Regions from separate parts of the Pantoea phytostimulans genome, predicted to be linked through region 3. Evidence: predicted binding sites of a transcription regulator. Region 3 holds the regulator's gene; each other region holds the start of a gene.
What was found. Region 3 encodes Fur, which represses iron uptake genes when iron is present. Its sites were predicted from a motif close to ATAATAATGAGAACNACTATCAA; they were not measured.

Region 1 (4,375 bases), 590 kb from region 3:
CGGGATTTGGGGCGTGGCGTCATCGCTGGCGCTGGAAACCATTCCAGACCGCTCGCGCGGCTTGATGTCAGGTATTTTTCAGGCGGGTTATCCTTGCGGCTACCTGCTGGCATCGATCATTTTCGGCCTGTTTTTCGAAACCGTGGGTTGGCGCGGCATGTTCCTGATTGGCGCGGTGCCTATTCTGCTGCTGCCGTTTATCTATTTCAAAGTGCCTGAATCACCGGTGTGGTTAGCGGCGCGTGAACGTAAAGAGAGCTCGGCGCTGCTGCCCATTATTCGACAGCACTGGAAGATGTGTATTTATATGGTGCTGTTGATGGCCTGCTTTAACTTCTTTAGCCACGGCACCCAGGATCTTTATCCCACTTTCCTGAAAGTTCAGCATCAGTTCGATGCGCATACGGTCAGCATCATCGCCATTAGCTACAACATCGCAGCCATGCTAGGCGGTATTTGCTTTGGTGCGTTGTCGGAACGTATTGGCCGTAAAAAAGCGATTATTCTGGCGTCCTTTCTGGCATTACCCGTGTTGCCGCTCTGGGCTTTTTCCAGCGGTTCATGGGCCATTGGCGCCGGTGCGTTTTTAATGCAGTTCATGGTGCAGGGCGCGTGGGGCGTAGTGCCCACTTACCTGACGGAACTGGTTCCCGCTAATGCACGCGCGGTGCTGCCAGGCTTTGTTTATCAGTTAGGTAATTTGATTGCTTCAGTAAATGCCACGCTGCAATCACGTCTTGCCGAAGCGCACAGCGGCAATTACGGATTGGGCATGGCGATAGTGGCGGGTACGGTGGCGATATTGATCTGCGTACTGGTGGCATTTGGCCGCGAAACGCGCGGCATTGAGATTTCAGGTGCGCCAGCGAAAGCGTCCCCTTAACGTGCTTCGCACACGTCCACCCATTTCGCCGCAGTAAGATCGGCCATTTGCTGTGGCGTAATACGCACGGCGCTATGGATGGCGCCCGCTGCCGGTAGCACTTCATCGAAGCTGCGCAGCGACACATCACAATAAACGGTGAGCGGGTTTTCCAGGCCAAATGGGCAAACGCCGCCAACCGGATGCCCGGTCCAGTTGATCACTTCATCCACGCTTAACATGCGTGCTTTAGCGCCTAGCGCCGCTTTCAGTTTGCGATTATCAAGCCGTGCATCGCCGCACGTAACAATCAAAACTACTTCACCTTTGACTTTCAAGGACAACGTTTTGGCAATTTGCCCTGGCGCAACGCCATGAGCGCGTGCAGCCATATCTACCGTGGCGGTGCTTTCTGCCATCTCAATAATGTCAATTTCAGGGGCGTGTTCGGCAAAGAACTGGCGGACCGACTCCAGACTCATCTTACTCTCCAGGCTAATCGAAGGCATAAAAACTGCCATAAGCCAGGAAAGCTGTAAACGAGATAAAGAGAGAATTCGTAACAGAATGCGCAGGAATCAGGTTGGATTTAGGGTGCAGTTACCACATTGCTCAACATCAGGAATGCGGTAGCGCTGACAGCAACTGCGACGCACCATCTGACCATTACGCGGCAGCATGGTGCGATAGAGCGGATTATCGCTACCATCCAGCAGGCGGCTGGTAAAAAACAGCGCTTGTTCAAGCTGTAACACCACATGCTCTTCCAACTGGGTTTTCAACTCACCAAGAAACCAGGAGAAAGAGAAACCCATGTTATTCCAGATGAGCCTTGCGTTGATGTCACCGTGCTGAGCAATGCCATTCACCACAGGAATCAGGTGTTGCTGAATGAGTCGATCAATACGCTGTTGCGCATTGAGATAGTGCGCGTCTTCATCTTCCTGCACATCAATCCAAAAGGTGCAGGGATAACCGTTTTCATGAAACGCCACGCGTATGTGCTCTACAGAACAGTCTAGCGCGCGCGGTTCAAGTAATAGCGCCAGCATCAGCGGTGGCAACAGCAGGCCAAAGTACCACTGCGCCCACAGGGATTGCACCGGCTTGGCTTCACGAACGGCCTCAGGATGATTGCGATAGAGATAATCACTGTAACGCTGGGTAAGCAGGATAAACGCATCGGAAGAGGACCATTCCGCTAACGTCATCGTTGGCGTGGTGGGCTGTCCAAACTTAATCACTTCCAGCATGTAGCTACGCTGCGTGCGCATCAGCTCATGTAAAACATCCGCCAGCGACTGATGATTTTGCATGAAAATCACCGGTTGGGTGCTAAAACGATGTTGCTGTTCAGATACAGTTGCCATGCCAACTCGCAGCGGAAAGTGGAGATAAGAAAGCAAATGATAATCGTTATTGATTCTATCTACAAGCTGAGTGAGCGTGCTGGATATTCTGTTTAATTTGTCGCGTTTAATTAAGTCGTTAATAGGAACTTATAGGGCAGAATAGTGCAAGCGATGGATAAAGCAATATTATTGCCCTCCATCGCCGCATTAATTAATGTGCTTCACTGGATGATATGACATTGGATTTCGGTAAATCCTCCCAGGCAAGAATTGTATTTCTTCCCTGATTCTTCGCCACATATAACGCACGGTCAGCGTTCGCAACAGCCTGATCAAATTCGTTATCATAGATAGGCGCAATCCCGGCGCTAATAGTAACGTGAGTAGAAACACGTTCGTTAAAGCGATGAGGAATTTCTAAATCCACCACATACTGACGAATTCTTTCAGCCAGTTTCATGGCTATCGAGGCATTTACGTTGGTCATTAATACCAAAAACTCTTCACCGCCGTAGCGTGTGACTACATCACGCGAGCGTACTGCATCACGAATCGCTATTGAAACGCGTGCCAGCGCCTGATCGCCCATCGCATGACCGTAATTATCGTTGTAGGCTTTGAAATGATCGATATCCAGTAACAGCACATAATGGCTGCCAGCATGATTATCCAGAATATTGTCTAAACGGTTTTTTAGCCCGCGTCGGTTATACAAACCCGTCAGCGGATCGAGCATGCTGAGATCGCTAAAATTCTCTTTTTCTTCATAAAGTTGGTGCATCAATCGCAGGGTGAAGTGATCGGTGCGACGTCGCATCAGATGCTGCAAGGAGAAGCCGATCAACGGCAGGGCGATGGTCAATAAAATCAATGCAAGGTGTTCGCCATTGTCCAGCAGCAGCACGGTTAACACCGGCGGCGTGATATTCAGACAGAAAGCCAGCAGATAATCACTCAAGGCGATGGCGCTAATGAAGAACACGCTCAACAAGCTGATGATCAAAAAGCTGCCATCAAAATAAAAAACCAGATGGTAGCGATAGTTAATATGCCAGGCCCACAAGGCGCCAAGAATAAAAGCAACAGGATTTAATAGCGGTAATTTTAGTTTTGGCTTGATTAAATACAGGGCTAACAACGCTGCGCTTAAAAGCGTAACGAGGATAACCGGCAGCGTCATTTCACTTTTCGCCAGGCCTATCATCGGTGCCAGACAAAATAGCGACACGGCGATATTTAAAAATAATAAAAGCATCAGCGATAGCCGATATTTGCTGTGTTTCAATTCATCATAAGATTGTATTTTCATTATAAGTACTCTTGACGGCCCTGAAATACCAAAGCGCAAGCCGGCAGAAAATATTCTGCGACGGACAATAAACAAATTATTGCTGTGTTCTAAAGAGAGTTATCGGCCGCAATTTAGCATTTTCCAACTGGTCTGTCATCTTCCCGGCCAGGCAAAGTAAAAACAGGCTGCAGGAAGAGAATAATTGTCATATGATAATGGGAATGCTTATCATTTGAGGGGTTGGGCAATGGTTATGGCGATGGTTGCCGCCTGCGGTTTGTGGGGATTCAGCTGGATGATGGGGAAAAAACTGGATAGTGCGTGGGGAATATTGTTGCCCTGCGCAGCGCTGCCAATATTTGCGCTGTGGGAACCGAACTTTAGCCAATGGCGAATCGTAATGATTGTAGCGCTACTGCTGACAGTGGTGATGTTATTTAATCGTCACCTGCGTCATTACCTGCTGTTGCCATCTTGCCTGGCATTAGCCGGTGGATTAGCCGCAGTTTCAGTGAATTTTCACGCGGTATGATTGTTTAGCGTTGGGAATAGCGGGAAGTACAACAGAAAGGAGGACAACGTTGGTGCGAAGAGAGGGACTTGAACCCTCACGTCCGTTAAGACACTAACACCTGAAGCTAGCGCGTCTACCAATTCCGCCACCTTCGCATCGCGTTGTCTTTTCATATCACCGCATTGGTGCGAAGAGAGGGACTTGAACCCTCACGTCCGTTAAGACACTAACACCTGAAGCTAGCGCGTCTACCAATTCCGCCACCTTCGCGCAGTGCTGTGCGATATGAAATATGTGATTTTGGTGCGAAGAGAGGGACTTGAACCCTCACGTCCGTTAAGACACTAACACCTGAA
Region 2 (4,375 bases), 760 kb from region 3:
GCCAACCGGCAACTGGTAAGGCAAGAAAAAGTGCTGTGCGGCGTAATCTGCTGCCGTCAGCAATAGCGCGCCACACAATGCCGCCAGCGGCAAAGCGCCTTTCACGCCGCCCGACAAACGGCGGGCAATTTGCGGTGCCAACAGGGCGATAAACGAGATAGGTCCCACCAATGCAGTAGACGCGGCCGTTAGCACTACGCCGATCAACATCAGCCAGATGCGGCTGCGTTCGACCGGCACGCCCAGCGCACAAGCGGTATCGTCACCCATTTCCAGCAGGCGCATGCGCCGTGCTAATAAGGCGGTTGCTACCATTGCCAACAGCAATACGAGGATAACAGGCGTCGTTTTGGCCCAGGTAATGCCGTTGAGCGATCCGGCGCTCCATAAACCGGCGCTGAGTGCGGCTTCCAGCGAAGCGCTGATGATCAGCCAGCTGTTCAGCGCCATTAATAGGGCGCGCACGCTGATTCCGACAATGATTAACCGAAAGGTATCAACACCGTTTCGCCAGGCAAACAGATACACCACGCCAGCAGTGATCAAGCCACCCAGCAGCGCGGCCAACGTCATGCCTTCGATGTTCTGTTGAAACAGCACCAGCGCCACCAATACGCCGCTGTAAGCGCCAGTGTTAAAGCCGAGAATATCGGGACTGCCCAGCGGATTGCGCAGAAGAGACTGGAAAATCGCGCCGCTGACGCCAAGTGCCGCGCCAATCAACAGCGCCATCAACACGCGTGGCATGCGCCATTCGATCACGATTAACTGGATATTGCGTGCTGCATCGCCATTAATCACTTGCCACAGCTGCTCAGCGGAAATCGGTAAGGTCCCGCGCGTTACGCCTAAAAAGGCCAGCAACAGGCACGCGACCAGCAGGACAATGCTGTTGATCATCATCCGACTCATATTTGCCCTCTTCCCAGTTTGCGTCGTACTAACACAATCAACATGGGTGCGCCAAGAATCGCGGTAACAATCGAAACACGCAGTTCACCCGGTACCGCTATGCGGCCCAGAATATCGGCAGCGAGCAGCAGGCAAGGCGTCATCAATAAAGTAGCCGGCAGCAGCCAGCGGTGATCGTTGCCCACCAGCCAGCGCGCTAAATGAGGCGTCATCAATCCAACGAACGCAATCGGCCCAACGGCAGCGGTTGCTGCCCCGCTGAGCAGCGCAATTGCCAGCAGTCCAAACAGTTGCGTGCGTGCCACGCGCGTGCCCAGCGCGGTCGCCATATCACCGCCCATGCTCAGGCTATTTAAGGATCGTGCCAGAAGCAGCGCCACGGCACAGCCAATCACAACCGCAGGAAAGGTGGTTTTCAGGACAGAGAAGTTGCGGATATCGAGCGAGCCGCTGTGCCAAAAGCGCAGATGATCGTAGATTTCAGGATTCAGCAGCGATAAGCCGGAGGTCAAGCCTTCAAGCACTGCGCCGAGCGCCACGCCCGCCAGCGTCAGGCGAACCGGGTTCACGCGGCCGCCGCCGAGCGCGCCCGTTAAGGCCACCAGCAAAGAGGCGATCAGCGCACCGGCAAAAGCAAAGCCGAGCCAGTCCAGCGGTGAATCTGCGCCAAACAGCGCTATGCCAATCACCACGGCAAAGCCCGCGCCAGCGTTGACCCCCAGAATACCGGGATCGGCGAGCGGATTACGCGTCAGGCTCTGCATCAAAGCGCCAGCAATGCCCAGCGCAATTCCCGCTAATAAGCCCGCCAGGGTTCGCGGCAAGCGCGCATCACGTACTATTACGCAGTCGGCGCTGGTGCAGCTTGAAAACAGCGCGTGCGTGACATCATGTAAAGCAATAGATTTTGCTCCCAGCATTAAACTGAGCGCAAGAAGCAGCAACAGCAGCATCCCTGAACCTGCTATCGCACGGAGTTGGCGCATAACGTTTTAAACCTTCACTGATCAACGACACTGCGGGCAAGCCACTTTGATAATGATACTTATTATCGTTATTACTCGTATTTTTGTATGTTACCATGACTTATTCACTCAATGACGAGGAAAATCGGCGTTTATAGGCGATGAAATGAACAAACCCTCCTACTTTATCGATCTCAGCCTGCTTAAAACACATCCCGCTTTTCGCGCCGTGTTTATTGCTCGCTTTATCTCCATTGTTTCGCTCGGCATGCTAGCCGTTGCCGTTCCGGTACAAATTCAACAACTCACCCATTCGCCGCTGTTGGTCGGGTTATCCGTCACGTTGGCAGGCGCGGGAATGTTTATCGGCCTGCTTACCGGTGGCGTATTAGCCGATCGCTATGAACGTCGTCGTCTTATTCTGTTTGCCCGCTCCACCTGCGGCTTGGGTTTTGTCGCGCTGTGCATTAATGCGCTGCTGCCTGAACCTTCGGTAATCGCGGTCTTTGCGCTGGGATTGTGGGACGGCTTTTTTGGCGCGATTGGCGTAACGGCGCTGCTGGCCGCCACGCCCGCGCTGGTAGGCCGTGAAAACATCATGAAAGCGGGCGCGATTACTATGTTAACAGTGCGCTTTGGCTCTATTCTTTCGCCAGCCATTGCAGGATTAGTGATTGCCCACGGCAGCGTCGCCTGGAATTATGGGTTAGCCGCTTTCGGTACGCTACTGACGGTGTTAACGCTGTTGAGATTACCGGCGTTATCTCCGCCGCCTCAGCCGCGAGAACATCCGCTTAAAGCCTTAGCCACCGGCGTGCAATTTCTGTTTGCCAGCCCGATTGTCGGCATGGTTGCGCTGATTGGGGCGTTGGTCACGTTAGCCAGCGCGGTACGGGTGCTTTATCCATCGTTGGCACCGCATTGGCAGGTTGACCTTGATCAGCTCGGGCTGATGTATGCCGCCGTGCCGCTCGGCGCTGCCGTAGGCGCGCTAACCAGCGGGCGACTGACCCATTCGTCGCGTCCGGGTCTCTTAGTATTAGCCAGCGCGATTGCAGCCTTTATCGCCCTCGGCTTGTTTAGCCTGATGCCACGCTTTGAATTGGGGTTGGTTTGTTTGGTGGCGTTTGGCTACTTCAGCGCGATCAACAGCCTGGTACAGTACGCGATGATCCAAACCTTGACGCCGGATGCGCTGTTAGGTCGCATTAATAGCTTGTGGACGGCGCAGAACGTCACAGGCGATGCAATAGGCGCTGCCATCCTTGGTTCAATGGGTTCTTTGCTGCTGCCGCAACAGGCGGCAAGCCTGTTTGGTTTTGCTGCCGCGCTGTTGGGTGTGCTGATGTGGTTGGTAATGGGACAGTTGCGACGTTATCAACCGCCAGCGCCAAAGCTGGCGGAACAAAGCTTATGATTTAACAAACAGCTGCTCAAGACGCGTCAGCAGGTTGCTGGCGCTGTAATAATCGAGGCGAAACGTGTCCAGACCTAGCGCATAGACCTGCTTTTTTTCTACCGCAGGCGTTTGCTTCAGGAACGGATTATTCATCACCGCATGGGCGGTTTTATCCTCGGCGGCAAACAGCATGTAACTGTTGCCGTTTAGGCCAGCCGCCAGGTTTTCACCCGATAACTGAATAATGTCTTTGCGCTGCCCCATGCTGTGCCCTTGCTGAATATTGACTGGCGGCGTCGCCAGCGTGAAACCCAACTGTTGCAGCAATTTGCCCTGCGCAGATTCAGCAGTCCACAGATTTACCGCGCGCCCATCTCCGTTCCACACCATGGCAGAAACAGGTTGTGGTGGCAGCGTTAATTTACTTTTCAGCGCGTTTTCATGATCGTCAAAAGCTTTGACGCGCGCCGCTGCCTGGGCTTCGTGCCCGGTCGCTTCACCCAAAACACCCACCAGCTGCTGCCAGCTTTTATCGTCATAATTCACCACCAACACCGGCGCGATGGCTGAAAGCTGATCAACCAGCTTGATGGCTGAATCATTGCCTGTTGCACTGACGACGATCAGATCAGGCGCTTCAGCGGCGATCGCTTCTGCACTGGGTTCGCCAATGTATAAACGTTTTACCCCGCGCTGTTTTGCGACATCGCCCCACTGACGAAAGAAACCTTGTGCATCAGCGAGTCGACTATTAGGTGCTGTCGCGCCGCTGGCGATCACTGGTGCATCAATCGCCAATAAAGAACCGGTGAGCGTGACGCTGGTGGAAACAATGCGCGTGGGCGCCTGCTGCAAAGTAATACTGTTTTTGGCGCCCTGCACCGTGCGCGGCCAGCCATTTTCAGCGTGAGCAACGCCACTGAGAACCAGCATGCTGGCGAAAAAGAGGGCGATCATCGCCCAAAAATCCCGTTTATACATAAGATCCAATCCACCTTTAGCTGTGACAAAAACCCTGCTCAATATGCTGATTTAGCATGAAAACGCAGTCGAAACCCCGCGAATTTATTGACACTCCAAACTAATCAACGTAGCTTAC
Region 3 (4,375 bases):
TCCGTTTAGCCGTGAAATTTGGATCGATCGTGCTGACTTCCGAGAAGAGGCGAACAAGCAGTACAAGCGTTTGGTGCTGGGTAAAGAAGTACGCCTGCGTAATGCTTATGTGATTCGCGCTGAGCGTGTAGCAAAGGATGAAGACGGCAATATCACTTGCATTTATTGCACGTGCGATGTGGACACGTTAAGTAAAGATCCTGCTGATGGCCGCAAAGTTAAAGGCGTGATTCATTGGGTTTCTGCTGAGCATGCGCTACCTGCCGAATTCCGACTTTACGACCGTTTGTTCAGCGTACCGAATCCTGGTGCGGCAGAAGATTTTCTTGCTGCCATCAACCCAAATTCGTTGGAAATAAAACACGGTTTTGTCGAACCTGGCCTACGAAATGCTGAAGTGACCTCACCTTATCAGTTTGAGCGTGAAGGATATTTCTGTGCTGACAGCGTGTATTCAACGCCTTCACAACTAGTGTTTAACCGCACTGTGGGATTGCGTGATACCTGGGCAAAAATCGGCGATTAAAAATTTCGATTACCGACACGATAAAAAAACAAAAGGGCGATTAATCGCCCTTTTTTATTACTGCGATTCCTGTCAATACAACCAGATATGCTGCTTTACATCAAATTGACCCTGCAAGCATATCTGGGAGAAATCTTAGTTTAGTAAAATTAATCAATTACAAGGTGTGAATTGCTTTTTTTCAGGTAGGCTAAGCGCTCTCAAGCGTTGCTATGCGGGTTAAAAAAGGAAAAAAAATGACCGTTCTCGCCCAGGAAGCTAAACACAGTGTCGTGGTATTACATCAGCTAATTGAACGTATTTTCAATAACACAGCGACCGCGGATGATAGCTTTCATCTTCTGCTTTCGCACTTTCATCCCGACTTTTGTATGGTGACGCCGCAGGGAAGGCAACTGAATTTGAACGAAACTGAAGCGCTTTTTCTTCAGCTGCAAGGACAGCGTGAAGGGATGCGTATTGCGACCAGTGAGCATGTGGTGATTTCTGAGCAAGAAAATGAAGTCATCATTCAATATCGTGAATTGCAAATGATGAACGGTCAAAATCAGAGCCGCATTTCACTGGCGATTTTAGATTGCAGCACCTCGATTCCGCGTTGGCGCTACTTGCAGGAAACGCTCGTTGCCTGAGATTCAGACGCAAAAAAAGCCGGTTATAAACCGGCTTTTTCATATCAGTGCAGAGCAACTTACTTGTCGTGAAGCGTTTCGTCTTCGCGACAATCACCCAGTGAGCAGTGACCGTAAAGATACAAGCTATGGTTGGATAATTTGATGCCATGGCGGGTAGCGATTTCATGCTGGCGCGTTTCAATCGACTCATCGCTGAACTCAATCACTTTGCCGCAATCCAGGCAAATCAGGTGATCGTGGTGATGCTGTTGCGTCAACTCAAAAACAGACTTGCCGCCTTCAAAGTTATGACGGGTTACAATGCCAGCATCATCAAACTGGTTTAATACGCGATAAACCGTTGCCAGACCAATCTCTTCGCCCATATCAATCAGGCGTTTGTATAAATCTTCCGCGCTGACGTGATGGCATTCAGGTTCCTGAAGCACTTCCAGAATTTTAAGTCTGGGCAGCGTGACTTTCAGGCCAGCCTTCTTTAATGCGGTATTGTTGTCAGTCATGCGGATTTTGTCCTGTTACTTTAATCACTTTTGTGGCGCTTGGCCTTGAATGTCGATCTACACCCATTCTCATTTGCGTCTCATTATAGAACCGAAGCAACGAAATGAAAACCGAGTGAAATGCTGGAAATCACCATTAGCTGTGAGGAATTTACCGAGCCGGGGAGGATTTCTACAGAGGTCTGTTAACATTTCGTTCAGCCTCATCTCATATCCAGAGAAATAAGCGGATGACCGATAGGGGTATTCTACAGATTAAACGAAGAAAGTTAAAAAAATGTGGCTATTATTTCTATAGGAATTTCCACTGATTCGATGTGAGCCAGCGCCCACATCGAATCAGTAAGCATTAAGCTTCGATAATCTCTTTGAGCTGTAGCTCATCAAAAATCTGCTTAACCCATTTTTCAACGCGTTCGTTGGTCAATTCTGGCTGGCGATCTTCATCAATCGCTAAACCCAAGAAGTTTTTATCATCGGCCAAGCCTTTGGAGGCTTCAAAGTGATAGCCTTCAGTCGGCCAGTGTCCAACAATCACTGCGCCATTAGGTTCGATAATGTCACGAATGGTGCCCATCGCGTCACAGAAATACTCTGCGTAATCTTCCTGATCGCCACAACCAAACAACGCGACTAATTTGCCGTTGAAGTCGATCTCTTCCAGCGTTGGGAAGAAATCATCCCAGTCGCACTGCGCTTCGCCGTAATACCAGGTTGGGATGCCCAGCAGCAAGATATCAAACGCTGCCAGATCTTCTTTGGTGCTTTTCGCGATGTCATGCACTTCCGCAACGTCTTTACCCAGCTGTTTCTGGATCATTTTTGCAATGTTTTCGGTGTTGCCGGTATCGCTGCCAAAGAAGATGCCTACGAGTGCCATGGGTAAAATAACCTCTTAAATCCTGATGATGAGATGTGTGCTAAAACAGCACATTTCTGCGAATAATAGCAGACGTGACAAAAGCGCGGAACTTGTAAAGCCGTGACATTTGTTTTTGCGTGCGTTTTGCTCGTGTCAGTCTAGTTTGAGTTGTTGCAGCAACATTTGTTCAATCAATTCGCTGCGACTGAGATTGCGCTGTTCCGCCAGCGTATTAAGTGCTTCAACGGCTTCACTGTTCATTTTAAGCTCGACACGGCGTAACCCGCGCCCTTTGTCACGTTTCAGTTGATTGCGTTTATTTATACGCAGCTGTTCATCGCGCGAAAGCGGACTGGTTTTAGGGCGACCGGGACGACGCTCCTCAGCAAACAGATCAAGCGTGGTGCGGTCAGTGTGTTCTTTTGCCATGGCTTAGTGAAACTGAATGGGCGCGAGCGGCGTTTACGCTGCGCAGATTATAAATTATTGGCCCTTACCGCGGCAGAAATAGCCGTCGGCAAATTTTTAGCGCGCCATCATACTCCACGCTAACCGCGTACGCCAATCCTAAACTTTCACCGCCAGGTAATTGCTTTTAAAGCGCAAAAAACCGACGAACACTGCGTAAAACGGCATCAGGTTTCTCAGCATGCACCCAATGTCCCGCTCCGCTAATCACATGTGCATGAGCTGCCGGGAACTGTTTCAGTAAAGCATCGCGATACTGATTATCCAGATAGGCAGAATCACCGCCGCGAATGAATAACGCAGGATGTGGCCAAGCCGGAATATCTTTCCAACCAGAAATGGTCGCGTAATTGTCCCACAGTACCGGCACGTTAAAACGCCATTCTCCATCCTGAAAAGATTTGAGAATGAACTGAATCACGCCTTCTTCATTGATCACGTTGCGCATAACATTAGCCGCTGCACTGCGCAGCTTAACGCCAGATTCTGTGACCGCCCGGATAGCAGCAAAAATTTCATCGTGACGACGAGTTTGATAATCAACCGGAGCGATATCAATCATAACCAACTGTTCAATGCGTTCGGGAGCCAGTGCGCTCATCGTCATGGCTATTTTGCCGCCCATAGAGTGACCTATGACAGAAACGCGATCGATACCATGCGCATCCAGCGTGTCAAACATATCCTGCGCCATTACAGCGTAGTTCATCTCCTCAGAGCGCGGCGACATGCCATGATTACGGACATCAACCTGGATGAGAGGACGATCATCCTTTAATCCACGCGCCAGCACGCCAAGGTTATCAAGGCTACCAAAAAGTCCATGAATAAGCAGGATGGGCTGGGAATCAACAGTAGATTGTTCAGTTTGCAGACGGGCGTTCAAAATCATGGCAAAGTTCTTAAGTTTGAGACCTAAGCTTAGGTTATCATGGATTCACCTTTTCAGGCGCGCCGGTTCCAGCGGCATTAGGACATATTCTGACTTTTGCCCATAAACCGTTTGAATGCTAACAGCCCGCCTGAATTTAACTTTATAATCCTGATGTTAGAATCCGCTCACATTTCGAATTGCCAAACTTTGCTAAGGGCTTTTCAGGTAATGCATGGTTCTGTCATGAGTAAAAAACCGTACGGAATAAGATGAAAACGATCGAAGTTGACGAAGAGCTCTACCGTTATATTGCCAGCCATACGCAACATATTGGCGAAAGCGCATCAGATATTCTGCGTCGCATGCTGAAGTTTACTGCCGGTCAAACGGCACCTGCAGCGGCTGCGCCAAACGCGGCGAAGCCAGACGTGAATGACGCGCAAGCTGCGCGTGTAGAATCGCGCCCGCAAGATCGCGTGCGAGCCATGCGTGAGCTAATGCTTTCTGATG
Region 4 (4,375 bases), 750 kb from region 3:
AAGAGTTCAAGGTGTATTCAGGAATGATCGACAAGCGATCGCCTGTTTCCTTGTTTTTACTCTGCAGCATATAAGTCAGATTGTTGTTCCACGCCACCGTGTCGGAGAACGGAATATTCAGCGTGCCCTCTAAACCTTCAACGACCGCTTTCGGTACGTTTTCCCACTTATAGACATCCGTGGTGCCGGAAGTGGACGTTCCGGTCGGCAAATAACCCGCTTCGATTTTGTTGCGATAGTCATTGCGGAACCAAGTCACGCCCGCTTGATAACCGTCATGTTTCCACTCCAGCCCAACTTCTTTATTGATGCTGGTTTCGGCACTAAGGTCATCATTCCCCATCAGATAACAGGCACCCGCGCTGGCCGCACAGCCTTGGCCACGGCTATAAAGCACATAATTCGGGTTGGTCTGATACAGGCTTGGCGCTTTATACGCACGCGCAATCCCTAACTTCAGCGTGAAGTCATCACCCAAACCTTGCGACAGATTCAGCGATGGGCTCCAGTTGTCACCCACAATCGAGTGATGATCAAAGCGCAATGCTGGCGTCAGCATCGTGCTGTCTGTCACTTCGATATTATCTTCGGCAAACAGTGAAAAGATTTCAGCCTGCGAATAAGGACTGCGCGTGCCGGTAGATAAACCGTCAATATTGCCACCCGATAGCGCCTGGCTGTTAGAGGAACCATCTTTCATGCGCTGCTGGTTCCACTCGGTACCGAAGGTCGCCGTTTGATTAACCAGCAACTCAAACGGCACACTGATCTCACTGTGCAGCATCACGTCATCTAACTGAATGGTTGAGAAGCCGTCATCAGAGAAAATGCCCTCTGTTCCGCCCGCCAAACCTTCGTCCATGCGCGAGTTGCGGGTATTTTCATACCGCGCATAGCTGCGGGTGCTGATGCCGTTATCCCACGCGCCGGTCCAGGTCACCGCAAAGTTCTGGCGATATAACCGGTTGGTTTCTTCACCGTATTTGCTCTGCACCAAGGCACTGGTATTGGTGTTTTGCGTATCGCCTGCATACAGGTTGCCCTGACGGCTATAGCCCGCTTCAAATTCAAGCGCCTGCATGGGAGCGAAAGCCCAGCGCAGCAACGCATTGATATCTTTATTTTCTACGCCTTCACGCCCTGCAGGCACGGTATCTGCATAAGAGCCGGTGCGAAGCGACTGATGTCCTTCGTTAATAAACTGGGCATCAGCCTGAGTTTTCGCGAGTCCGCCATAAAGACGAAAGCTAAAGTCATCGCCTAACGGTCCCATCAAACTGAAGTTGGTGCGTTTGGTCGAGCCTTCTTCTTTATGCTCTGGCGCATTGAAGTAGGTATTCCAGGAGCCGTGCCACGCACTGCTCTCTTTCTTGGTGATGATATTCACCACGCCGCCCGCCGCACCGTTGCCGTAACGTGCCGCAGCCGGACCGCGAATCACTTCAATGTGATCGATCATCTCAGGGGGAACCCAGCTGGTATCGCCGCGCGTATCACGTTCGCCACGCCAGCCAAGGCGTACCGAGTTGCGGCTGGAAACCGGCATGCCATCAACCAAAATCAAAGTATTTTCCGGGCCCATACCGCGAATATCTATCTGGCGGTTGTTGCCGCGCTGGCCGCTGGTAGAGTTCCCGGTGAGGTTAACGCCAGGCATGGTACGGATGATCTCAGAGACATCACGTGCCGGCGGGCGTTTTTTGATTTCGTCAGCGGTAATAGTCGAAACACCTGGGGCTTGCAGCGTCTGTTCTGCTGCATTGACCACCAGCGTGCCATTACTACCGTCAGTGGATGCGTTATCTTCGCTGGATGTGTTTGATTCAGAGGTGGTTTCCGCGGCAATCGCTGCGGGAACAAAAGATGCGGCTAAACCGATTTCAAGCAAAATGGCTAATGAAAGCCGTGATAATTTCTTCATTTTTTATTTCCTGGATTGCCAACAGCATTGCAACTGCTGGCGCGCCGGTGAAAGGTATTTACCTTGCCTGCAACGCATTCCAGATCTAACCGGGCCGTCCTTTGGAGAACATCGTCTCTTCATTAGAGCAGATGCGGTAGACGGAACGCGCGCGCTCCCCGTAGAGCGGAAACACCCTATTGCAAATGCAAATAATTATCAATAGTATTATTCATAACATTCATGAAAGTAACAACGTGCAGTGATCGGCTGATGGTGTATATGACGTGGTTAAATGAAATGACCGGAAGTGAAGGCTGGTGGCAAGAACAACAACAACGTGGTATTCCCTTCGTTGAGGCCAGTGAAACCGGTGATTGCAACGTCACGTTTTTTTGGCGCGACCCGCAAGGTGATGAATCACAGTCATCAACTCAGCGGGTCTGGATCAATATTACCGGCGTGACCGATCACCATCAGCAAGCTGCTCCCCCCTCTTTAGCGCGCATTCCTGAGACCGATGTCTGGTTCTGGCAAACCACCTTGCCTGCAACCTGGCGCGGCAGCTATTGCCTGATGCCCGATGATCAGGCTGATGCCTTTCAGGGGCAGCCCGACATGCATACGCTACGCAACTGGTGGCGCGATAAATTCCCTACGGCACAAATCGATTCGCTCAATCCTTTGCGAGGTTGGTCAGGTGGACGCGGCATGGGCGTTTCTCCGCTGCATCTGCCGCACTCACCGAATCAGGATGTCTGGCGCGCCGTTGATGAAGGCCTTGCGCCAATACTGCCGTTGCAGCATCACATCTGGCGCAGTGAACGGCTGGGCAATGAACGCTCAATTTGGCTCTACACCACAGGCGATACGTCTGTTGAACACCGTCCGTTGGCGCTGCTTTTAGATGGCCAGTTTTGGGCACATACCATGCCTGTTGCGGGCCCGTTACAGCAGCTTACCGATGCGGGCGAGTTGCCTGCTGCGGTCTATGTGATGATTGATATCATTGATCGCGAGCACCGCACCCAGGAACTCCCTTGTAACGCCGACTTTTGGCTGGCGATTCAAGAGGAGCTGCTGCCCCAAATACAGCAATGGGCCGCCTATTCTCATGAAGCGGCTGACACGGTTATTGTCGGACAAAGCTTCGGCGGCCTCTCATCGGTTTACGCCACGTTGAGCTGGCCAGAAACCTTTGGTGCCGCCGTCAGCTTATCGGGTTCCTTTTGGTGGCCAGAACGCGGTAAGGCCAACGGCTGGCTGCCACAGCAATTGCAGCAAGGTTTATTGGCTGCGCCACCGCGCCGTTTTTACCTGGAAGCGGGCAAGCGCGAGCGCCTGATATTGGCAGCAAATCAACAACTTCAAAGTGACCTGACTCAATGTGGACATCAGGTCGACTATCACCCGGTCGAAGGCGGTCACGATGCGCTGTGCTGGCGCGGTGGCCTGCTGAATGGACTGAAAGCAATGTGGCAACACCGGTAATCCGCTTATCTCGCTCGCCTTTTATGAGCAGGAGACAGACATGCAACATCTCAACCCATTTGACGATCCCCAGCAGGATTGTCATGTGCTAAAAAATGCGCAGCAACAATACAGTTTATGGCCCGCCTTCAATGCGATTCCCGCAGGATGGCAAACCGTATTCGGCCCGCAACCGCAAGCAGCCTGCCTGCATTGGTTAAACGAAAACTGGCACGACATCCGTCCGGTTACCGAAAACCCAAACCGGAGCGACGATGTCTGAAACCTTGATGAGCCGAAATCTTACTGAACATATCACTCTGCCGCTGGTCGCTGCGCAGCCTGGCATCTGGATTGCCGATCAGCTGTCGAAACACCACAACGCTTACGCGGTCGCACATTTTGTTGAGCTGCGCGGCGAGCTAAACAGTGCCATGCTGGCCAAGGCCATTGTCGCTGGCATGAAAGAAGCGGATACGCTGAATATGGCGTTTGGCGAGCAAGATGGCGAGCCACAGCAGTGGTCTTCTCCACAGACCTTTAGTGAACCCAATGTCATCGATTTACGTCACGAAACCGATCCCGCAGCAGCGGCTCGCGCCTTGATGCATCAGGATATGTCTGGCGATTTGCGTGTGTTAAGCGGTGCGCCCTTGTGGCATCACAGCCTGATGCGTATTGGCGATCAGCATTGGTATTGGTATCAGCGCTATCATCATCTGGTTGTTGATGGTTTTAGCTTTACCGCTTTGACGCGTCGTATCGCCAATCTTTATACCGCTGGGCAACGTAACGAAGCGCCGGAACCCACGCCGTTTGTGCCATTCAGTGAAGTGGTTGAGGAGTATCAGCGTTACCAGCAATCGGCGACCTGGCAGCGCGACCGTGAATTCTGGCGGGAAAAAGGGGCTCAGCTTCCGCCACCCGCCTCGCTGGCCGCACAGCCGCTGGCAGGGCAAAGTGCCAGCACCGATCTGCTGCGTCTGGAACTGGCGCTGGATCGCC

Region 1: fhuF (siderophore-iron reductase FhuF) is a predicted target of Fur. The motif match lies at 2,269-2,291, and genes of this name have one in related genera.
Region 2: fepD (Fe(3+)-siderophore ABC transporter permease) is a predicted target of Fur. The motif match lies at 1,945-1,967, and genes of this name have one in related genera.
Region 4: fes (enterochelin esterase) is a predicted target of Fur. The motif match lies at 2,107-2,129, and genes of this name have one in related genera.

The regions. Positions count from the first base shown of each region.
Region 1 covers NZ_CP173698.1:3,712,547-3,716,921, forward strand. The annotation lists gene ACF2G4_RS17225 (MFS transporter) at 1-883, shown strand, start outside; gene ACF2G4_RS17230 (YbaK/EbsC family protein) at 880-1,344, opposite strand; gene fhuF (siderophore-iron reductase FhuF) at 1,441-2,232, opposite strand; gene ACF2G4_RS17240 (GGDEF domain-containing protein) at 2,426-3,523, opposite strand; gene ACF2G4_RS17245 (DUF1435 domain-containing protein) at 3,753-4,037, shown strand; tRNA gene ACF2G4_RS17250 (tRNA-Leu) at 4,088-4,174, opposite strand; tRNA gene ACF2G4_RS17255 (tRNA-Leu) at 4,203-4,289, opposite strand; tRNA gene ACF2G4_RS17260 (tRNA-Leu) at 4,321-4,375, opposite strand, start outside.
Region 2 covers NZ_CP173698.1:3,546,668-3,551,042, reverse strand. The annotation lists gene fepG (iron-enterobactin ABC transporter permease) at 1-912, opposite strand, end outside; gene fepD (Fe(3+)-siderophore ABC transporter permease) at 909-1,898, opposite strand; gene entS (enterobactin transporter EntS) at 2,044-3,294, shown strand; gene fepB (Fe2+-enterobactin ABC transporter substrate-binding protein) at 3,289-4,257, opposite strand.
Region 3 covers NZ_CP173698.1:315,555-319,929, forward strand. The annotation lists gene glnS (glutamine--tRNA ligase) at 1-526, shown strand, start outside; gene ACF2G4_RS01500 (hypothetical protein) at 763-1,158, shown strand; gene fur (ferric iron uptake transcriptional regulator) at 1,218-1,661, opposite strand; gene fldA (flavodoxin FldA) at 2,011-2,541, opposite strand; gene ybfE (LexA regulated protein) at 2,677-2,952, opposite strand; gene ybfF (esterase) at 3,119-3,883, opposite strand; gene seqA (replication initiation negative regulator SeqA) at 4,135-4,375, shown strand, end outside.
Region 4 covers NZ_CP173698.1:3,555,245-3,559,619, reverse strand. The annotation lists gene ACF2G4_RS16600 (TonB-dependent siderophore receptor) at 1-1,921, opposite strand, end outside; gene fes (enterochelin esterase) at 2,174-3,391, shown strand; gene ACF2G4_RS16590 (MbtH family protein) at 3,432-3,653, shown strand; gene ACF2G4_RS16585 (enterobactin synthase subunit F) at 3,646-4,375, shown strand, end outside.